Regions from separate parts of the Cupriavidus sp. H18C2 genome, predicted to be linked through region 3. Evidence: predicted binding sites of a transcription regulator. Region 3 holds the regulator's gene; each other region holds the start of a gene.
The links. Region 3 encodes sigma-54, which starts transcription at its own class of promoters, with help from an activator protein. Its sites were predicted from a motif close to TGGCANGNAANCTGCTTT; they were not measured.
Positions count from the first base shown of each region.

Region 1: the regulator sigma-54 is predicted to act here: its motif matches at 949-966, upstream of EPAKOI_RS20440 (isopenicillin N synthase family dioxygenase).
Region 2: the regulator sigma-54 is predicted to act here: its motif matches at 1,065-1,082, upstream of EPAKOI_RS17765 (pilin).

Region 1 is NZ_CP186011.1:864,276-866,536, forward strand. It holds gene kdgD (5-dehydro-4-deoxyglucarate dehydratase) at 1-814, shown strand, start outside; gene EPAKOI_RS20440 (isopenicillin N synthase family dioxygenase) at 1,129-2,121, shown strand; gene EPAKOI_RS20445 (HU family DNA-binding protein) at 2,230-2,261, opposite strand, start outside.
Region 2 is NZ_CP186011.1:249,967-252,227, reverse strand. It holds gene EPAKOI_RS17775 (LysR substrate-binding domain-containing protein) at 1-513, shown strand, start outside; gene EPAKOI_RS17770 (YnfA family protein) at 580-897, shown strand; gene EPAKOI_RS17765 (pilin) at 1,136-1,684, shown strand; gene EPAKOI_RS17760 (c-type cytochrome) at 1,757-2,134, opposite strand.
Region 3 is NZ_CP186010.1:315,633-317,893, forward strand. It holds gene hpf (ribosome hibernation-promoting factor, HPF/YfiA family) at 160-513, opposite strand; gene EPAKOI_RS01510 (RNA polymerase factor sigma-54) at 564-2,045, opposite strand; gene lptB (LPS export ABC transporter ATP-binding protein) at 2,190-2,261, opposite strand, start outside.

The sequences.
Region 1 (2,261 bases), on a different replicon from region 3:
CGCCGCCCGCCTGGAATGGCTGGCCCCGTACGGCGCCTCGGCCCTGTTCGCCGCTGGCGGCACCGGTGAATTCTTCTCGCTGACGCAGCAGGACTATTCGAACGTGATCCGCACCGCGGTGGAAACCTGCCGTGGCAAGGTGCCCATCCTGGCCGGCGCCGGCGGCCCGACCCGCGTGGCCATCGAATATGCCAAGGAAGCCGAGCGCCTGGGCGCCCACGGCATCCTGCTGATGCCGCATTACCTGACCGAAGCCAGCGAAGACGGCATCGCCAACCACATCGAAGAGGTCTGCAAGGCCACCAAGTGCGGCGTGATCGTCTACAACCGTGCCAACTCGCGCATCGGCGCCGAGCTGCTGGCCAAGGTTGTCGACAAGTGCCCGAACCTGATCGGCTTCAAGGACGGCGTGGGTGACATCGAGGCCATGGTGCGCGTGCGCCGCAAGCTCGGCGACCGCCTGGCCTACCTGGGCGGCCTGCCCACCGCCGAAGTCTACGCCGCCGCCTACAAGGCGCTGGGCGTGCCGGTGTACTCGTCGGCCGTGTTCAACTTCATCCCGAAGACCGCGATGGAGTTCTACCGTGCCGTGGCCGCCAACGACGAAGCCACGATCGGCCGCCTGATCGACGACTTCTTCCTGCCGTACCTGGACATCCGCAACCGCAAGCATGGCTACGCCGTGTCGATCGTCAAGGCCGGCGCCAAGCTGGTGGGCCACGATGCCGGCCCCGTGCGCGCGCCGCTGACCGACCTGACCGAGGAAGAAATGGGCAAGCTGGACGTCCTGATCAAGAAGCTCGGTTCGCAATAAGCCGGACTGCGCTACCGCCAAAAGCCGACCTTCGGGTCGGCTTTTTCTTGCCCCGCCGCTGCGCGCCCTGCCCCGCCAGCGGGCGCGCGTGCGCCATTCTGGCGCTTTGACGATACGTGCGAGCGTGTCCGGGCTGGCCCGAAACCTGCTGTACCCCGCACCGAAGAGTAGAAGCGTTCAACCGCCCCCTCCCTGGCCGGGCGGCAGGAAATTGCTCTTGATTGTCCGCGCCGAGCGCCGGAGATCGAGAGCCCTGCCGGGCCCTGCCTCCGCCGTCGGCCGGCCCGTTCACCTTTCCTGAACCCCGGAACGACATGATCGACACCACCCTCCCCCTCCACGAACTGGACCGCGAAGCGCGCATGGGCGCGCACGGCCACGAGACCGACGCGCGCGAGATCCGGCGCATCGACCTGTCCGACTTCGCGCGCCGCAAGGCGGTGATCGCCGACCAGCTCTGGCAGGCGGCCACCGACATCGGCTTCTTCCAGCTCGACAACCACGGCATCGACCTGGCCGCCGTGCGCGAGGCGTTTGCGATGACCGAGCGCTTCTTCGCGCTGCCGGAGCCCGTCAAGGCCAGGTATCCGCTGCAGAAGGCCAACAACACTGGCTGGGAATCGCGCGCGCAGGTGCGGCCGTCCACGGGCACGCCGGACCAGAAGGAGTCGTACCAGATCACGCGCCCGCACATGGCGGCGCTGTGGCCGTCTGAGGATGAACTGGCCGGCTTTCGGGCGACGATGCTGGCCTTCGAGCGGCAGTGTTGGCACGTCGGCATGAAGGTGCTGTCCTGCTTTGCCGACCGGCTCGGCTTCGACAGCGAATTCTTCACGCGCGCCCACGACCCGGCCGCGCCCGACTACCAGAGCACGCTGCGGCTGCTGCATTACTACGCGATCCCGGCCGAAGCCCAGGACAAGCTCGACCTGTGGCGCGCGGGCGCCCATACCGATTTCGACTGCCTGACGCTGCTGTTCCAGCGCCAGGGCCAGGGCGGCCTGCAGGTGTGTCCGGGCAAGGAGATGGACGCGCAGGCGTGGACGCCGATCCCGCCCGACGAGGACGTGATCACCTGCAACATCGGCGACATGCTGATGCGCTGGAGCGACGACCAGCTACCGTCGAACTTCCACCGCGTGCGCAACCCAGCCCCGGGCGAGTACATGGGGCCGCGCTACAGCCTCGCGTTCTTCTGCCAAGCCAACCGCGACGCGCGGATCGAGGGGCCGGCGAAGCGGTGTCCGCCCATCACGGCCGGCGATTTCCTGCGCCAGCGCGTGGCGGCCAACTTCAAGGCGTACTGAGCCACCCGGCCCAACAAAAAACCCCACGCTCTCGCGAACGTGGGGTTTCAAGCCACCCGGTACCGGCGGGCCGGTATCGGGCAGGCGACTTCCAAAGGGATCGGGCTATCAGGCCGCGGCGTCCTTCAGCTTCTTCAGCG
Region 2 (2,261 bases), on a different replicon from region 3:
ACCGACGAACTGGTGGGCGCGCTGCGGCAGCACGAACTCGACTGCGCCATCGCCCGGTCGTTCTACCTGGCCGGCGAGGACATCGCCCAGCAACCGCTCTACCGCGAAGAGCCGGTGCTCGTGGTACCGTCGCGGGCCAAGGCGCGGCTGGCGCGCGGCGGGCTGGACTGGAAGCGGCTGGCCGAACTCGACTGGATCCTGCCGCCGCCGCACACCCCGGTGCGCCGCACGATCAATACGATGTTCGCGGTGGCCGGCGTGGCGCCGCCGCTGCCGATTGTGGAGACCTACTCGGTCAAGCCGATGGCCACGCTGCTGCGCAGCCAGCCCGACGCCATCACCATCGTCCCGCGCGCCGTGGCCGCCGAACTGATCGAACTGGGCGACGCCGCCGCACTACCGTTCTCGCTGAGCTGGGACCTGCCGCCCGTGGGCGTGATGTGGCGCCGGGAGTCGGAAGCCAATGAACTGGTGCTGCCGCTGGTGGCGGCGCTGCAGCGGGCGGTCAGTTGATGGCGCCTGCCTGCTTCCGGTTTGCGCACCCAATGCCAGACGCCGCTTGATAGAAGCCACAACCCTATGAAAACCATCGCCCTCTACCTGCTGACCGCGCTGGCCGAAATCCTCGGCTGCTACCTGCCCTACCTCTGGCTGCGGCAGCACGGCAGCCCCTGGCTGCTGATTCCCGGCGCCATCTCGCTGGCGGTCTTTGCCTGGCTGCTGACGCTGCACCCGGACGCCTCCGGCCGGGTCTACGCCGCCTACGGCGGTATCTATATAGCAGTGGCCATCGGCTGGCTCTGGCTCGTCGACGGCCTGCGGCCCACGGTCTGGGATGTGACAGGTGTCACAATCGCGGTCGCCGGCATGGCCGTGATCGTCTTTCAGCCGCGTTAAATGGGCGCCGCAGGCGGTTTAATCGCCACCTCCCGCTGACAAAAACCGTCACCAGGTGTTTCTTGAGTCGCTCCCTCCCAGAGTGGGGTGACAACTTTTGACAGATACATCTGGTTACAGGTGACAAGAATTCTCACATTTCTACGAATTCTGGCCCGTTTCAGGGCTGGCACACCTGTTGCTCTCTATGCACCCGACAGCAACTGCTGTTTCCAAATTAATCAAAGGGGTCAATTCCATGAAAAAAGCACGGATGGGAATCCAACGGGTCCAGAAGGGTTTTACGCTGATCGAACTGATGATCGTGGTCGCGATCATCGGTATCCTGGCTGCTATTGCGATTCCGCAATATCAGGATTACGTGGCGAAGACGCAGGTCGCGCGTGTGGTCAGCGAAACCTCGGCGTATAAGACGGCAATCGAAGACCGGCTGAATCAAGGTGCCCAGAGCGTTTCGTCGGATGACGTGGGTTACGTCACTTCTACGTTGGTGGCGGCGAACCCGTTTGCCACGGCTATCGCGCCGGGAGCGGACGGTTCGTTTACCTATACCGCGACCATTGGCGGCAATGCCAGCAAGGCTGTGTCGGGCGCTACGGTTACCCTCGCCCGGGACAAGACGGGTACTTGGAAGTGCACGACCGCAGCAGGCGGCTCTCAGAACTGGAAGACCAGCTACGCTCCCGCCGGCTGCGGCCCGGCGACTAATGGTAACGGCACGGGCACCGGCACCGGCACGGGCACCGGCACCGGCACCGGCACGGGCACGGGCACGGGCGGCGCGTAAGTCGCACGATAGCCTTAGCCTGCAAAAAACCCCTGGCCTTTCCCCAGGGGTTTTTTCTTTTCTGAAGCCTCTTCACCGGTCTCCGACCTGCCCCCTCAAATACCCCAGCAAATCCTCCACCTGTCCCGCATTCCCCATCCCCCAGAAACGCATCTTCGTCCCCGGCACGACCTTGTCCGGCGACTTGACGAAGGCTCGCAGCGTTTCGTCGTTCCAGACCACGTTTGACGTTTTCATCGCCTCGGAATACCGGTAGTCGGCGGTGCTGCCAGCCTTGCGGCCGTAAATGCCGTTCAGGTGCGGGCCAAAGGCGGCGCGGGCGGAGGGGCCGACCTGGTGGCACGACGCGCAGCGGGTGGTGAAGATCTGGCGGCCTTTCTCGATATCGGCGGCCTGGGTGGGGGTGGTTGGAAGGGCGAGCAGAACGGCCAGGGGGACGGTGAACTTCATGATGCGTGGCGGGTGATGAAACGGCTTTGCCCTCTCCCCGGCCTCTCTCCCGCGATGTGGGCGATGAGAGCAAACCTCCCGAGAAAAAGCGCTGTGGGCGCCGTTTTATGTAACAGCATGTGAGGCT
Region 3 (2,261 bases):
ACCCCGGCTGCCGGGGCGCGCCGGACGTGGCGCCAAGGTAACGCGGCGCGCGCGGTCCGGACATCAAAAAAGCCGCGCAGATGCGCGGCTTTGCTCTCTTCCTATCAGTCCTCTCGGGGACGCTAGCGTCCGCCTCAAGGGGCAGTCGGGTTTGCCAGCCTATTGTTGCTGCAGCTGGGCGGCGGCCATCTGGTACTTGACCGCCTCGCGGTCATGTCCCTGCACCCGGTCCTTGTAGCGGATCACCTGGCGGTCGAGCTTGTCGACCAGACAGTCGATCGCGGCGTACAGGTCTTCATGGTGCGCTTCGACGAAGATGTCCTTGCCCTTGAGATGCAGATTGATTTCCGCGTACTGACGCCTGTCCTTTTCCTTGTGGTTGTCGACCGATAGCAGCACGCTCACGCCAATGACCTGATCGAAATGCCTGACAATTCGCTCCAGTTTCGTTTCCACATACTCACGCAGCGGCGGCGTGATGTCGAGGTGGTGTCCACTGATCTTGAAGTTCATAGCGCTTCTCCTTCTGAAAGAGCCGCACCAGGCAGGCGGTTGCGGCTCGGCTACAAAGACTTGCGGAGATTCACTGCGGGGATCTTCAGCGCTTCGCGGTATTTGGCCACCGTGCGGCGTGCGACCACAAAGCCCTGTTCGCCCAGCAATTCGGCGATGCGGCTGTCGGAAAGAGGATTCCTGGGGTCTTCGGCTCCTATCAGTTGCTTGATCAGCGCGCGGATCGCCGTGGATGAGGCCGCGCCGCCCGTCTCGGTGGAGACGTGGCTGCCAAAGAAGTACTTCAACTCGAAAGTACCCATCGGCGTGGCCATGTATTTGTTCGTCGTCACCCGGGAAATGGTCGACTCATGTAAACCGAGTGTATCGGCTATTTCCCGCAAAACCAAGGGTCGCATCGCTATTTCGCCGTGCGAAAAAAAGTTCTTCTGACGCTCCACAATTGCCTGCGCCACCCGCAGGATCGTGTCGAATCGCTGCTGGATGTTCTTGATGAGCCACCGCGCTTCCTGCAGCTTCTGCTGCAGCCCGGCCGCCCCGGCCTCGCCCTTCGCGCCGCGCAGGATCTGCGCGTACATGTCGTTGATCCGCAGCCGCGGCATCACGTCGGGGTTCAACTGGGCGATCCAGCCGCTGCCGCTCTTGCGCACGAACACGTCCGGCACCACGAAATCCGCTTCGGGACGACTGTACGCATGTCCCGGGTACGGCGCCAGCGAACGGATCAGCTCGTGCGCGGCCTTCAAAGCTATTTCGTCCACCTGGAGCGCTTTCTTGAGCCGCGTGTAGTCGCGCACGGCCAGCAGTTCCAGGTGCTGGTTGACGATGGTCAGGGCCAGCTCGCGCTGCGGATGCTGCAGCCGCTTCAGTTGCAGGCTCAGGCATTCCGCGGCATTGCGGGCGCCCACGCCAGGCGGGTCGAAGCTCTGCAGCAGCGTCAGCATCGCGTGCACTTCATCGTGTTCGAACTCGAGTTCTTCAGGAAGTTCGCTGCAGATTTCCTCGAGTGACGCACTCAGGTAGCCGTCGTCGTCCAGCGATTCGATCAGGAAGATGGCCAGGCCCTTGTCGCGCGCCGAGATCTTGAGGGGCGTCAATTGCTCCATCAGGTATTCGCGCAGCGTGGGATCGGCGTCGCGCAACTGCATCGGCGTCTTCTCGTCCTCGTCGCCCTGCGGGCGGCGCGCGAAGTCGTCCAGGCTCCAGTCGTTGCCGTAGTCCTCGCTGCCCGAATCGCCAAAACCCTCGTCCTCGCTGCCAGCGGCGCGATCGGTGCGGTCGTCGCCGTTGGCCTGGGGCTCGGCGGGGGCCGGCGCCGGGGCGCTCTGGAGGTTGACGGACCCGTCCGCGGCCACCCGCAGCGGGCTTTCGATCCAGTCGTTCTCGCGTTCGAGCAGCGGGTTTTCCGTGAGGGCCTGTTCCACCTCCTGCTGGAGTTCGAGCGTGGAAAGCTGCAGCAACCGAATCGATTGCTGCAGTTGCGGCGTCAGGGCCAGATGCTGGGAGAGTCGGAGCTGAAGCGAAGGTTTCATGCGACCTATTCTATGCGCATCTTTCCGTTGTTGGAACGGAATTTGCTAGAACCTATCGTTTCGGCTTCGCTGATCGGAAACGGCTTTGGAAAAGCCGTGTGCAGGTGCGGTAAAAATGACCTGCGGGCGGCGCGGGGCCGCGCTTTACATGCGGAAATTCTCGCCCAGGTAGACCCGCCGGACCGACTCGTTGGCGATGATTTCCTCGGGCTGGCC